Regions from separate parts of the Streptomyces sp. NPDC002580 genome, predicted to be linked through region 3. Evidence: riboswitches for the same ligand, from Rfam matches in the RefSeq annotation. Region 3 holds a riboswitch; each other region holds the start of a gene.
The links. A riboswitch is a leader RNA that binds a small molecule or an ion and turns the genes downstream of it on or off. The one in region 3 is predicted to bind thiamine pyrophosphate.

Region 1 (4,250 bases), on a different contig from region 3:
GATCGCGCCCACCGCCACGAACTGGACGATCGTCAGCACCGCCGCCGTCGCGAGGTCGAAGATCTCGGAGGTCTGCCGGTAGATCTCGACCTCCAGGGTCGAGAAGGTGGGGCCGCCGAGGATCTGCACCACGCCGAACGAGGTGAAGGTGAAGAGGAAGACCATCAGGGCCGCCGCGGCCACGGCCGGTCCGAGCGCCGGGAGCGTCACCCGGCGCCAGGCCGCGAAGCGCGAGGCGCCGAGCACGCGCGCGGCCTCCTCCTGGCGCGGGTCCAGCTGCGACCAGAGGCCGCCGACGGTCCGTACGACGACCGCGTAGTTGAAGAAGACATGGGCGAGCAGGATCGCCCACACCGTGGTGTCCAGGCGTACGCCCCACAGCTCGTCGAGCAGCCCGCCCCGGCCGACCAGCGCGAGGAACGCCGTGCCGACGACCACGGTCGGCAGCACGAAGGGCACGGTGACCACGGCCCGGAGGATCTGCTTGCCCCGGAAATCGAAGCGCGCGAACACGTACGCGCCGGGGAGCGCGACCAGCAGGGTGAGCGCCGTCGAGGCGAGCGCCTGCCAGGTGGTGAACCACAGGACGTGCCGGATGCCGGAGTCGGCCAGCACCTCCGTGATCCGGCCCAGCCGCCAGCCGTCGTCCCCGCGCAGCCCCCGTGTGACGATCGCGGCGACGGGATAGGCGAAGAACACCGCGAAGAACGCGACGGGCAGGGCCATCAGCCCGAGCCGCGCCACGTTCCGCCCGCGCTCCCTCCGCCGGCCGCCGCCGGGACCGGCGGCCGCTTCGGCTCCGCCGGCTCCTTCGGGCCGGTCGGTTACTTCAGTACGAGCGAGGTCCACGACTTGACCCACTGGTCGCGTTCGGCGGCGATCTTCTGGGGGGCGAGGGTCTCGGGGTCCTTTGCCTGCGGACCGTACCGGGTGAACTCCGGCGGCACCTGCGCGCCCTCACGCACTGGATAGACGAACATGTTCAGCGGCATGTCGTCCTGGAACTCCTTGGTGAGCAGGAAGTCGAGGAGTGCCTTGCCGCCCTTGGCGTTCTCGGCGTTGCTCAGCAGACCCGCGTACTCGACCTGGCGGAAGCAGGTGCCCGTCGCGACCCCGGTCGGAGCGGTGGTGGGCTTCGGGTCGGCGTAGATGACCTCGGCCGGCGGCGAGGAGGCGTACGAGACGACGAGCGGGCGGTCGGCCTTGGCCTTCTTGCCGCCGGCGGACCCCGAGAACTCCTCGTTGTACGCCTGCTCCCAGCCGTCCACCACCTTCACCCCGTTGGCCTTGAGCTTCTTCCAGTAGTCCTCCCAGCCCTGGTCCCCGTAGTGCGCGGCGGAGCCGAGCAGGAAGCCGAGGCCGGGCGAGGACGTGGAGGCGTTCTCGGTGACGAGGAGATTCTTGTACGCGGGCTTGACCAGGTCGTCGAAGGACCGCGGCGGCGTCAGCCCGTGCTCGCTGAACCAGGCCTTGTCGTAGTTGACGCAGATGTCGCCGGTGTCGATGGGCGTGACCCGGTGCTTGTCCCGGTCGGTCCGGTACTCGGGCAGGACCTTGTCCGCGTCCTTGGCCGTGTACGGCTGGAACAGTCCGTTGTCGAGCGCGCGGGAGAGCAGGGTGTTGTCGACGCCGAAGAAGACGTCCCCCTGCGGGTTGTCCTTGGTCAGGACGGCCTTGTTGACGGCCTGGCCCGCGTCGCCGTCCTTGAGGACCCTGACCTGGTAGCCGGACCGCTTCTCGAAGTCCTTGAGCACGCTCTTCGACACGAGCCACGAGTCGTGGCTGACGAGCGTGACCGTCTTCGGATCGCCCGAGCCGCCGCCGTCGGACGAGCCGCACGCGGACAGTACGGGCATCGCGACGAGCCCGAGGACGGCCAGGGCCGCGATCCGCCCGTTCTTGATGATGGTGCTCACTGATTCCTCCTGGGTGACCAGGAAGAGACGCGGCCCTGCCCGGGACCTCTGACGGTTCCCGGGCAGGGCGCAACAGCTTGAGTAACGACCGAACTTCCTACCCGGAATGACCCGGGCGAGGTTCAGAGGGTCTGCGGGCTGTCCCGCACTCTCAGCGCTGTGGCGCTCCCCTGTCGGAATATGAAGATGTCTGACTATGAAGAACTACTGACTCGGCTCAGCCTACCGCTCGGTCGCGGCGAGCTGACCACACGCTCCGTCGATCTCCTGGCCACGGGTGTCCCGGACGGTCACCGGCACACCATGAGCCGCGATCGCCTCGACGAACGCCTTCTCGTCCTCGGGCCGCGAGGCGGTCCACTTCGAGCCCGGGGTCGGGTTCAGCGGGATGAGGTTGACATGGACGGGCTTGCCCTTGAGCATGCGCCCGAGCCGGTCACCACGCCACGCCTGGTCGTTGATGTCCCGGATCAGGGCGTACTCGATGGACAGGCGCCGCCCGGACTTGGCCGCGTACTCCCATCCGGCGTCCAGCACCTCCCGCACGTTCCACCGCGTGTTCACGGGGACGAGGGTGTCGCGCAGTTCGTCGTCCGGCGCGTGCAGCGAGATCGCGAGCCGGCACTTGAAGCCCTCGTCGGAGAACCGGTTGATGGCGGGGACCAGCCCGACCGTCGACACCGTGATACCGCGCTGCGAGAGCCCGAGCCCGTCCGGCTCGGGGTCGGTCAGCGCGCGGATCGCACCGACCACCCGCTTGTAGTTGGCGAGCGGCTCGCCCATGCCCATGAAGACGATGTTGCTCAGCCGCGCCGGGCCGCCGGGGATCTCGCCGTCACGGAGCGCCCGCATGCCGTCGACAATCTGGTGCACGATCTCGCCGGTCGACAGGTTCCGGTCCAGACCGGCCTGTCCGGTGGCGCAGAACGGGCAGTTCATCCCGCAGCCCGCCTGCGAGCTGATGCACATGGTGACCCGGTCCGGGTAGCGCATGAGCACGGACTCGACGAGCGTGCCGTCGAAGAGCCGCCACAGGGTCTTGCGGGTGGTCTCCTGGTCGGTCGACAGATGCCGCACGACCGTCATCAGCTCGGGAAGCAGCGCCTCCTGGAGCTTGCCGCGCGAGGCGGCCGGGATGTCCGTCCACTGGTCGGGGTCGTGCGCGTACCGGGCGAAGTAGTGCTGAGAGAGCTGCTTGGCACGAAACGGCTTCTCGCCGATCGCGGCAACCGCCTCTTTCCGCTCGGCGGGCGTGAGATCGGCAAGGTGCCGCGGCGGCTTCTGAGCTCCGCGCGGCGCTACAAAGGTGAGTTCTCCGGGCTTCGGCATAACCCTTCCAGTGTCGCAGATCGTTTGGCCCGGCCCAGGTCAGATGGGCGAGCGCCTCGTCACCCTCCGGTGTCCCCTGTCACCGTTGGTCAACCTTTCACGGCCCAAAGACGGCCCGGCAGCCCATGTCTGGCCTGGCCTGGCCTGGCCAGGCGGATCTTGACCTCGCCCGCGTCGGGAAACGGGTACCCGCCGGGCGGGAACCGGTGTAACGTCACGCTCTTCGCCCGGCCCACGGTGCGGAGTCCCGGTAGGTAGCCGCCATGCTCGATCAGCCTGTCCCCGACCCGTACACGATGTGGCGGCTCGCCCTCGCCGAGGTGGACCTGATCTTCGCCTCCCCTCCGGAGCTCGACCGGCCGGTGGAGGGGTGCACTCGTTGCTTCACGGAAGCGGAACTGCGCATCCTCGGCGGTGATCCGCGGGATGTGCCGGATGACGTCCTCGAAGGCTTCATGGGCAAGGCCGTCGATCACTGGGACGCGGACCAGTACCCGGTCCTGTGGCGCCGCCTCATACCGCGTGCCTTGCGTCACTGGGGCCCGGAAGGCCCTGGCACCGACCCGTCCCATGAGCTGCGCGGTCTCGGCCGGTACGGGGCCGAACTGATCAGCTGGCCGGTCGCCGAGCGCACCGCGGTCGAGCAGGCGTTCCGGGCACTGCTCACCCTCGCCCTCACCGGCGGCCGGTCCCCGGCGGACATCCGTGACCTCGTGGAAGGCGTCGCCCACGCCACGGGCGGCCTGGAGCCATGGCTGGACCACATCGCCGGCTTCTCCGGCCCCGCCGCGGATGCTGGCCTCGTCCGACTGACACTGGGCTGGGGGACGGATTTCCTGTGGGAGGAGTTCGATTTCACGTGGTGGTACGACGGCGACCCGCGAACCGTCGCCGACTGGCTGCTCACGCAGCGACCCCGCATCGCGTCCTTCACGGCACGCCACCCACGCTGCAAGAACGCCGCCGACGCGCTCATCGCGATCTCCCACCTTCAAGAAGGTGACT
Region 2 (4,250 bases), on a different contig from region 3:
GCGCCTCGCGCGCCAGACGGGCGGTCAGCACGGCCTCGCCGGCGGTGTAGCAGCCGGCCGTGTTCGGCAGGACCCGGATGCCCAGCCGGTCGAGCACCGACAGGACCGAACCGTGCACGGAGGCGTCCACCCGGCGCATCGCGACCGTCGTCAGCTCCGTGCCGGACGCCACCAGGGAGCGCTCCAGGACGTCGAGGCTGGGCGCGCCGCCCGTGCCCATGATCAGCCGGGACCCGTAGGTCGTACCGCCGAGGACGAAGGGGTCGTCGGCCATGGGTCAGCCTCCCTGGACGGCGGTGAGGACTTCCACGCGGTCGCCGTCGGTGAGGGAGGTGGACGGCCACTGCGCGCGCGGGACGACGGTCTCGTTCAGGGCGGCGGCCACTCCGGACGGCGCGGGGGTGAGGGTCGCGACGAGCGTGTCGAGCGCGGTGCCCGCGGCGATCCGCCGCCGCTCCCCGTTGACGACGATGTTCATACGGGCAGCTCCGTGAGAGTGGGGAGGGCGTCGGCGCCGAAACGCAGGGGAGTGAAGGGGCGGGCCTCGGCGGGGAGTTCGCCGGTGGTCAGGACGTGGGCCATGGCGTCGCCGGTGACAGGCGTCAGGAGCACGCCGTTGCGGAAGTGCCCGGTGGCCAGCAGCAGTCCGTCCAGCGCGGTCGGGCCGAGCAGCGGCGCGTTGTCGGGCGAACCCGGACGCAGCCCCGCGCGGGTCTCGACCAGCGGCAGTTCGGTGATGCCGGGCACCAACTCGTGGGCGTCCCGCAGCAGTTCGTAGACACCTCCCGCCGTCACCGTGGTGTCCCAGCCCAGCTCCTCGCTGGTCGCGCCCACCACGAGCTCGCCGTTCTCGCGCGGCACCAGATAGACGTGGCTGCCACGCACCACGGCGCGCACGGTGCGGTTCAGGAAGGGCGCGCACCGCTGGGGCACGGAGAGCCTCAGCACCTGGCCCTTCACCGGGCGCACGGGCGGCAGGACGTCCTCGGGGACGCCCTCCAGGCGCCCGCTGAGGCTGCCCCCGGCGAGGACCACCCGGCCCGCGGCGAGCTCGGTGCCGTCCGTGGTGACGACCCCGGCGGCCCGCTCCCGTACGACCGTCAGCCGCTGCGCCCACGTCCGGTGCAGGACGACCCCGGCCCGCTCGCAGGCCGTGACCAGGGCTGCCGCCAGGCGCCGCGGGTCGATCTGGTGGTCGCCGTCGACCCGCAGGCCGCCGCGTACGCCGGGCGCCAGCATCGGTTCGAGACGGCGGCACTCCCGGCCGCTCAGCCACTGCGACTCCAGCCCCGACCGGATCTGCAGGGCGTGCAGTTCCCGCAGGTGGGCGCGGTCGTCGGCGTCCAGCGCGACGGCCAGCGTGCCGGACCGGAGGTAGCCGAGGTCCTGGCCGGTCGCCTCGGTGAGCTCGGCGGCGAAGTCCGGATAGCGGCGCGCGGAGGCGAGGTTGAGACCCAGCAGGGTCTCCTCGCCGTAGTGCAGCTCGGTCACGGCGGCCAGCATCCCGGCCGCCACCTGCGCGGCCCCGCCACCCGGCTCGGGGTCCACGAGCGCGGTGGTGAACCCGCGCTGCGCGGACCGCCAGGCCGTCACGAGACCGATGATTCCGCCCCCGATGACGAGGACGTCTGACGAACGTGCAGGCGACATGGGCGTCCAGCCCCTCCCTTCGCCGGCATGATCCGGATCAGGTTCGTACGGTCGGAGGCCGCTCCAGCCTCCCTCTCAGCCCGGTGCGTCCGGGCTCCCGCGAGTGCTTTACGTTGGCCAGCCTAGCCCGCCGCCGCCCGCCCCAGTAAGGGAGCCTCCGCCCATGGCCCGATCGCTCGACGGCCTCGTCCTCGCCCCCGTAGCCGACCAGGCTCCCGGGCAGGTGGGGACCCGCACCCGGTTCGCGTACCGCGAGGAGAACGGCGTGGTCTGGGCCGGCTACGCGGGCGGCGACGTGGTCCGCGGCCATCTTGTGGGTACCCGTGAGGGTGACCGCCTCGACTTCCGGTACGTGCAGCTGAAGCACGACGGGACCACCGCGTCGGGCCACTGCGTGTCCCTCGTGGTGGAACTGCCCGACGGCCGGGTGCGGCTGGAGGAGACCTGGGAGTGGGAGTCGCGGGAGGGCACAGGGACGAGCGTGGTGGAAGAGGTGCGCGGGACCGGCCGTGTGGAACAGGTCACTGAGCACGTCCGCTGACTGATGAACTGTCAGGTGTCTAAGGTGATCAGGTGAGCGAGCAGACGCAGGCACAGTCCCCGGCGCGGGGGTCCACGGCACGGCGGGTCGTCGTGGTGGGCGCGGGCATGGCCGGGGTGCAGACCGCGGTCGCCCTGCGCGAGCAGGGCTTCACGGGCACCGTCACGCTGATCGGCGCGGAGCCTCACCAGCCGTACGACCGGCCGCCGCTGTCCAAGGCGGTCCTGCTGGGCAAGGCCGAGGGCTCCGCCTTCGACATCGACTTCGAGGCCCTGGACATCGATCTCAGGCTGGGCCGCGAGGCGCTCGGCGTGCGCCCCGCGGACCACGAGCTGGACACGGCGGGCGGGCCCGTCCCGTACGACGTCCTGGTCGTGGCCACCGGCGCGGAACCGATCCAGCTGCCCGGCGCGGAGGGCGTGCCCGGAGTGCATCTCCTGCGCACCCTGGACGACGCCGACCGGCTGCGTCCCGTCCTCGCCCGGCAGCACGACATCGTGGTCGTCGGCGCGGGCTGGATCGGCGCCGAGTTCGCCACGGCCGCGCGTGAGGCGGGGTGCGAGGTCACCGTCGTGGAGGCCGCCGACCGGCCGCTCGCCGACGCCCTGCCCGCCGAGGTGGCCGCGCCGATGACCGCCTGGTACGCGGACAGCGGGGCCTTGCTGCGCACCCACGCGCGCGTGGAGCGCGTCGAGCCCGGCGCGGTGGTCCTGGACGACGGCTCCCGGCTGCCCGCGGGCGCCGTCGTGGTCGGGATCGGGGCGCGGCCCGCGACCGCCTGGATCGCCGGTTCGGGCATCGAGCTCGGCGCCCACCGCGAGATCGTCGCCGACGAGCACCTGCGCACCTCCCTGCCCGACGTGTACGCGGTCGGCGACTGCGCCTCCTTCCCGTCGGGACGCTACGAGGACCGTCTCCTCGTCCACCACTGGGACAACGCCCTCCAGGGCCCGCGCACGGTCGCCGCGAACATCATCGGAGAGTCGCCCGCCGCCTACGACCCGGTGCCGTACTTCTGGTCCGAGCAGTTCGGCCGCTTCGTGCAGTACGTCGGCCACCACGCGCCCGCCGACTCCCTGGTGTGGCGCGGTGACCCCTCGGGCGCCTCCTGGTCGGTGTGCTGGCTCCGCGAGACACGTCTGGTCGCCCTCCTGGCGGTCGGCCGGCCCAGGGATCTCGCCCAGGGCCGCCGGCTCATCGAGGCGGGTGCGCCGATGGATCCGGAGCTTCTCGAGGACCCGTCGAGGCCGCTCAAGGCCGCCACCGCCTGATCCGTCACCCTGGTCGGACGCCCTCGGCTTCCGACTGTCGGTCCGGGATGGCAGGCTTGTCCCGTGACCGAGATTGACGCAAAGATCGATGCTCTCGTCCCCGCCTGGCTCACCCTCCCCGACATCGCCGAACAGTTCGGCGTCGAGGTGACGCGCGTCCGGCAGCTGGTCAAGGACGGCCAGCTGATCGCCGTACGCCGTGGTGAGAACCGCGCGCTGCACGTCCCCGCCGACTTCATCGACGCGGACGAACAGAAGGTCGTCAAGGGCCTGGCCGGCACCCTGACGCTCCTGAGGGACGACGGCTTCTCCGACGAAGAGGCCCTCGAGTGGCTCTTCACCCCCGACCCGAGCCTGCCCGGCACCCCCGCGCAGGCGCTGAGCGAGAATCGCGGCACGGAGGTGAAGCGCCGCGCCCAGGCGCTCGCCGTCTGACCTGAACGAGACCGTCCGGCGCGGGGAGCGCGGCGGGCGGGACCATCCCGCCCGCCGCGCTCCCCGCGCACCGACAAGGGGGGACACCCGCATGCCTGAGAACGCCGCCGCCACCGCGAGGGCCCGGCTCGCCGACGCCCGCGTCTACCTGTGCACGGACGCCCGCAGGCGTCAGGGCGACCTCGCCGAGTTCCTCGACGCGGTCCTGGCGGGCGGCGTCGACATCGTGCAACTGCGGGACAAGGGCATGGAGGCGGGCGAGGAACTGGAACACCTCCAGGTCCTCGCGGACGCCTGCGCCCGCCACGGCAAGCTCCTCGCGGTCAACGACCGGGCGGACGTGGCCCACGCCG
Region 3 (4,250 bases):
GCGGAACCGTTCGCGCGGAGGGTCCACTGCTGGTGGTCCTCATTGCCCTTGGGGTTGTGCTGGACGACCGCGCCCGAACTGTCGGCGGCGTTCAGGCCCGTGGTCGCGCTCTGGACGAAATAGGCGCCGGCGGGCGGGACTTCGGCGGCACCGGCGGGCGCGGGAACGACGAGGACGGTGCCCAGTACGGCGGTGGCGGCGAGCAGGGAGCGTCGGCTCGGTCTCATGGCACGTGATCCCTTCCTGTGGGGAGCATGAGCATGCCATGACAGGGCGAGCGTCGGCGGTACGGATCGCGTCAATGGTCGGTCGCGGGCGGCGAGGCTCCGCGCGGGCGGCCCCGCCCGTCGCTCCGACGCGGCGACCGGGTGCGGAGAACAGCTGCGCCGGCCCGTCCTCGACACGGCCGCGACGCGCCGCCGTTCACCCCGCGGACGAGGTCGGGCGGTGCCTTCCGGAGACGTCAGGCCGGGCCGGCGGGGGTGCCGGGGTGGGCGAGCCGCGCGGCGAACGCGGCGATGTCGGCGACCACGCGTTCGGGCTGTTCCCAGTGGACGACGTGGCCGGCGCCTTCGTAGACGAGGAAGCCGGCGCCGTGGACGGCGTCCAGGATGACCTGCTGGTCCTCGCGGGGCAGGTACTCGTCCTGGTCGCCCCAGATGACGAGGGTGGGCACCAGGATGCCCGCGAGCGTGGCGGCGAGATCGGTGTCGAGGAGCCCGGCCGCGGTCTCCTTCCAGACGTGCGCGGGGAGTTTGAGGCTCTCCTCGACCATCGTCTCGATGAAGCCCCGGGCGATCGGGCGGGCCGCCGTGCCGGACAGGAAGTCCTCGACGAAGGGGCGGGGCACGGGATCGGAGAGGCCTTCCAGCGCCTTCCGCAGGCCGCTCGCCGCGGGTTTGTCGGCGAGGGTGCCGGGGACGCCGAGCAGCACGAGACCGGCGATGCGGTCGGGGTGGCTGCCGGCGACGATCCGGGCCGCGACGCCGCCGCTGGACGCTCCGACCAGGATGGCGCGGGGGATGTCGACCGCGTCGAGGAAGGCCACCAGGTCGGCGGCGAAATCCTCGGGAGCGTAGCCCTCCGGAGGGCGGTCGGCGTCGCCGTGACCGCGCTGGGTCGGCGCGTAGCCGTGCAGGGACGCCGGGAAGCGCCGCAGGAGGGGCTCGAAGGACCACCAGGAGTCGCCCAGCCCGTGTACGAGGACGACCGGTGTGCCACCGGGGTAACCGGCTTCGGCGTACGGGAGGGTGAGCCCTTCCCGCACCTGCGCGGACTTCAGGGAGATCACGGTCACGGCACCCTGCCTCCTTCAGCCCGGCTCCCGGGGTCCGGGAAACCCGGAGCGGGGAGCGGGCGGCGATCACTTCCGACAGTACCGAGCGGCGGCACTCGCCGCGCTGTGGGGAAGCCCGATCGTGACCGCTCGGACGCGACGGACGCGCGCCGCCGCGCGTGCTGCCCGGGTGCGCCGGTCGCGCTTCCGTCCGAGCGGCCACGGGTTCGTCCGCCCGAGCCTTGTCCCGCAGCGCCGCGTCCCGCCGGACCGCGGGTCCCGGGCGGGGCGGAACGCGTGGACAGCCGGTGGACGGGGGGATGGACGTGGGCAGCCGGTGGACGTGAGGTGGGCCGGGCCGGTCTGGACCGAGTCGTGTGCGCGGGTCTTCGTCGCGTGGAGGAGCGGACCGGCGTACCCGGGAGCGAGGGGATGCGGTTAGTGTGTCCGTCGTACCGGACACGGGGTGCCCCGTCCGAGGGCTGAGATCACACCCGTCGAACCTGAACCAGTTCATACTGGCGGAGGGATGTCTCCATGCCGTTGGCGCATGTTTCCGGCGGGCTGCCCGCCGACAGCCGGCCCGCCGTCTTCGACGGACGGATGCCCGCCGCACCCGGTGACCTCCGGGTGGAGGGACACGGCATCGAGCCGGTCCCCGAGGACAACCGGTACGGCGGCGCCGGCCGCCTGTTCACGGTGTGGTTCGCCCCGAACCTGACGATGACGGGCGTGTTCACCGGCACCATCGGGATCGCTCTGGGCCTGGACTTCACCACCGCCCTCGCGGCGGTCGTCCTCGGCACCGTGGTCGGCGCGCTGCCGACCGCCTACCTCAGCACCTGGGGCGGCCTCACCGGGAGCGGCCAACTCCCCCTCGCACGCCTCGCTTTCGGCCGGGCGGTCGCACTGCCGGGAATGCTCCAGTGGCTGTCGTCGGTCGCCTGGGACGCGCTGATCGGCCTGTTCGGCGGGGACGCGCTGGCCCGGCTGTGCGGCTGGCCGTTCTGGGTCGGCGTGCTGGTCATGATGCTGGCCCAGGGGGCCCTCGGCGTCCTCGGCTACGAGGCGATCCACCGCCTCCAGATCGTCATGACGTTCGTGCTCGCCGTGGCGTTCGCGGTGATCGCCTGGCGGATGCTGGACGGCGTCCACCCCGCCACGACCGGAGCCGCGACCGGGGCCGACCGCGTGGGCTCGTTCGTACTCACCAGCACCATCGCGCTCAGCCTCTCGCTGTCCTGGGCGCCCTACGCCAGCGACTTCAGCCGCTACCTGCCGCGGGCCACCTCCCGCCCCCGGATGTTCTGGTGCACCCTGCTCGGCCTCGTCGTGTCCTTCGTCGCCGTCCAGGTCCTCGGACTGTGGGGCGCGTCGGTGCTGACCGACCAGACGGCGGCGGGGGTCGAGGAGTTGCTCGGCGGCGGGACCGCGGGCGCGTTCGGGCTGCTGGCCGTGGCCCTGGCGGCGGTGTGCAGCAACGCGATGAACGACTACAGCGGTTCGCTGGCGCTGCAGACCGTGGGCGTACGGATACCGCGTCCGCTGGCCGCCGCGCTGGCCGCCGCGCTCGGTTTCCCGCTGGTGCTGTGGATGCACGCCGCCGACACCACGGCCCGTTTCCAGAACGTGCTGCTGTTCGTGGGCTATTGGATCCCCGGGTTCGTCGCGATCGTCGTCGTCGACTGGATCGCCCGCGGCCGGCAACGCGGCGGCGCACCGGTCGACCTCGCCGCCGAGACCGCCCGACCCGACTCCGGGTGGCTGTCGTCGGTGGCCTTCGTCGCGGCGTTCGGCGCCGCCGTGCCGTTCATGGACACGAGCCTGTACGTCGGTCCGGTCGCCGACGCCCTGCACGGCGCCGACCTCTCGTACTACGTGGCGTTCCTCGTCGCCCTCGGCCTCTACGCCCCGGTGCGGCTGCGCCGCCGCGCCTAGAACTCGCCCTGGACCGCACGGGGTTGCCCGGGATCGGTCCACGCTCCGTCGGACGAGGGGCCGCGCGCCCGAAGCCGTACCCGAGAGGAACACCTCGCATGACCACACCGCCCCGCGTTCTGACGATCGCCGGATCCGACTCCGGCGGAGGCGCCGGAATCCAGGCCGACCTGAAGACGATGCTGGCGCTGGGCGCCCACGGGATGAGCGTGCTCACCGCCGTGACCGCGCAGAACTCCGTGGGGGTGCAGGGTGCTTGGGAGCTGTCCGAGGAGGCGGTGCGGGCCCAGTACCGCAGTGTGGTCGACGACATCGGGGTGCAGGCCGTGAAGACCGGGATGCTCTCCTCGCCGGGCCTGGTCACGACGGTCGCCGAGCTGCTGTCCGACCTGACCGCTCCGGTCGTCGTGGATCCGGTGAGCGTCTCCAAGCACGGGCACCGGCTGCTGGCCGACGAGGCGCTGGACGCCGTACGGACCCGGCTGCTGCCTCGGGCGACCGTGGCCACCCCGAATCTCGACGAGGTCGCCCAGCTCACCGGGATGAAGGTGCGGGACGAGGAGGGCATGCGCCGGGCCGCCGGCCTGCTGCTCGCGTACGGTCCCCGTTGGGTGCTGGTGAAGGGGGGCCATCTGCCGGGAGAGGCCGTCGATCTGCTGACCGACGGCACGGCGGAGCACTGGCTGCGCGCGCCGCGCCACGACAACCGGCACACGCACGGCACCGGTTGCACCCTCGCCTCGGCGATCGCCGTCGGCCTCGCCGAGGGCCTTCCGGTGCCGGAGGCCGTGCGGCGGGCCAAGGAGTACGTGACCGCCGCCATCGAGGCCGGTTTCGCGCTCGGCGCCGGCATCGGGCCGGTCGACCACGGATGGCGGCTGCGCCGGAACGCCTGAGACCGCGGCCGCCCGGACACGGAACCATCGATTCCGTCCGTTCCCGCCCGCCCGGAACGTCCGGGTCCGGCCCCGGCCCGGGGCGCCGAGTGCGGGAAGTGCCGCACGAGCTGCGCCCGGAGGTGAACACCTCGCCCCCT

Region 1: it holds a riboswitch for thiamine pyrophosphate, as region 3 does, so the genes downstream of both, ACFYW7_RS32540 (thiamine ABC transporter substrate binding subunit) here and ACFYW7_RS27770 (purine-cytosine permease family protein) in region 3, are expected to answer to the same signal.
Region 2: it holds a riboswitch for thiamine pyrophosphate, as region 3 does, so the genes downstream of both, thiO (glycine oxidase ThiO) here and ACFYW7_RS27770 (purine-cytosine permease family protein) in region 3, are expected to answer to the same signal.

The regions. Positions count from the first base shown of each region.
Region 1 covers NZ_JBIAQZ010000012.1:225,481-229,730, reverse strand. The annotation lists gene ACFYW7_RS32545 (ABC transporter permease) at 1-849, opposite strand, end outside; gene ACFYW7_RS32540 (thiamine ABC transporter substrate binding subunit) at 825-1,856, opposite strand; TPP riboswitch at 1,993-2,098, opposite strand; gene rlmN (23S rRNA (adenine(2503)-C(2))-methyltransferase RlmN) at 2,139-3,245, opposite strand; gene ACFYW7_RS32530 (hypothetical protein) at 3,509-4,250, shown strand, end outside.
Region 2 covers NZ_JBIAQZ010000001.1:1,073,562-1,077,811, forward strand. The annotation lists gene ACFYW7_RS04605 (thiazole synthase) at 1-274, opposite strand, end outside; gene thiS (sulfur carrier protein ThiS) at 278-478, opposite strand; gene thiO (glycine oxidase ThiO) at 475-1,650, opposite strand; TPP riboswitch at 1,648-1,761, opposite strand; gene ACFYW7_RS04620 (hypothetical protein) at 1,814-2,191, shown strand; gene ACFYW7_RS04625 (NAD(P)/FAD-dependent oxidoreductase) at 2,224-3,462, shown strand; gene ACFYW7_RS04630 (Rv2175c family DNA-binding protein) at 3,526-3,897, shown strand; gene thiE (thiamine phosphate synthase) at 3,989-4,250, shown strand, end outside.
Region 3 covers NZ_JBIAQZ010000009.1:402,682-406,931, reverse strand. The annotation lists gene ACFYW7_RS27780 (phospholipase) at 1-227, opposite strand, end outside; gene ACFYW7_RS27775 (alpha/beta fold hydrolase) at 464-1,297, opposite strand; TPP riboswitch at 1,729-1,823, shown strand; gene ACFYW7_RS27770 (purine-cytosine permease family protein) at 1,814-3,214, shown strand; gene thiD (bifunctional hydroxymethylpyrimidine kinase/phosphomethylpyrimidine kinase) at 3,313-4,110, shown strand.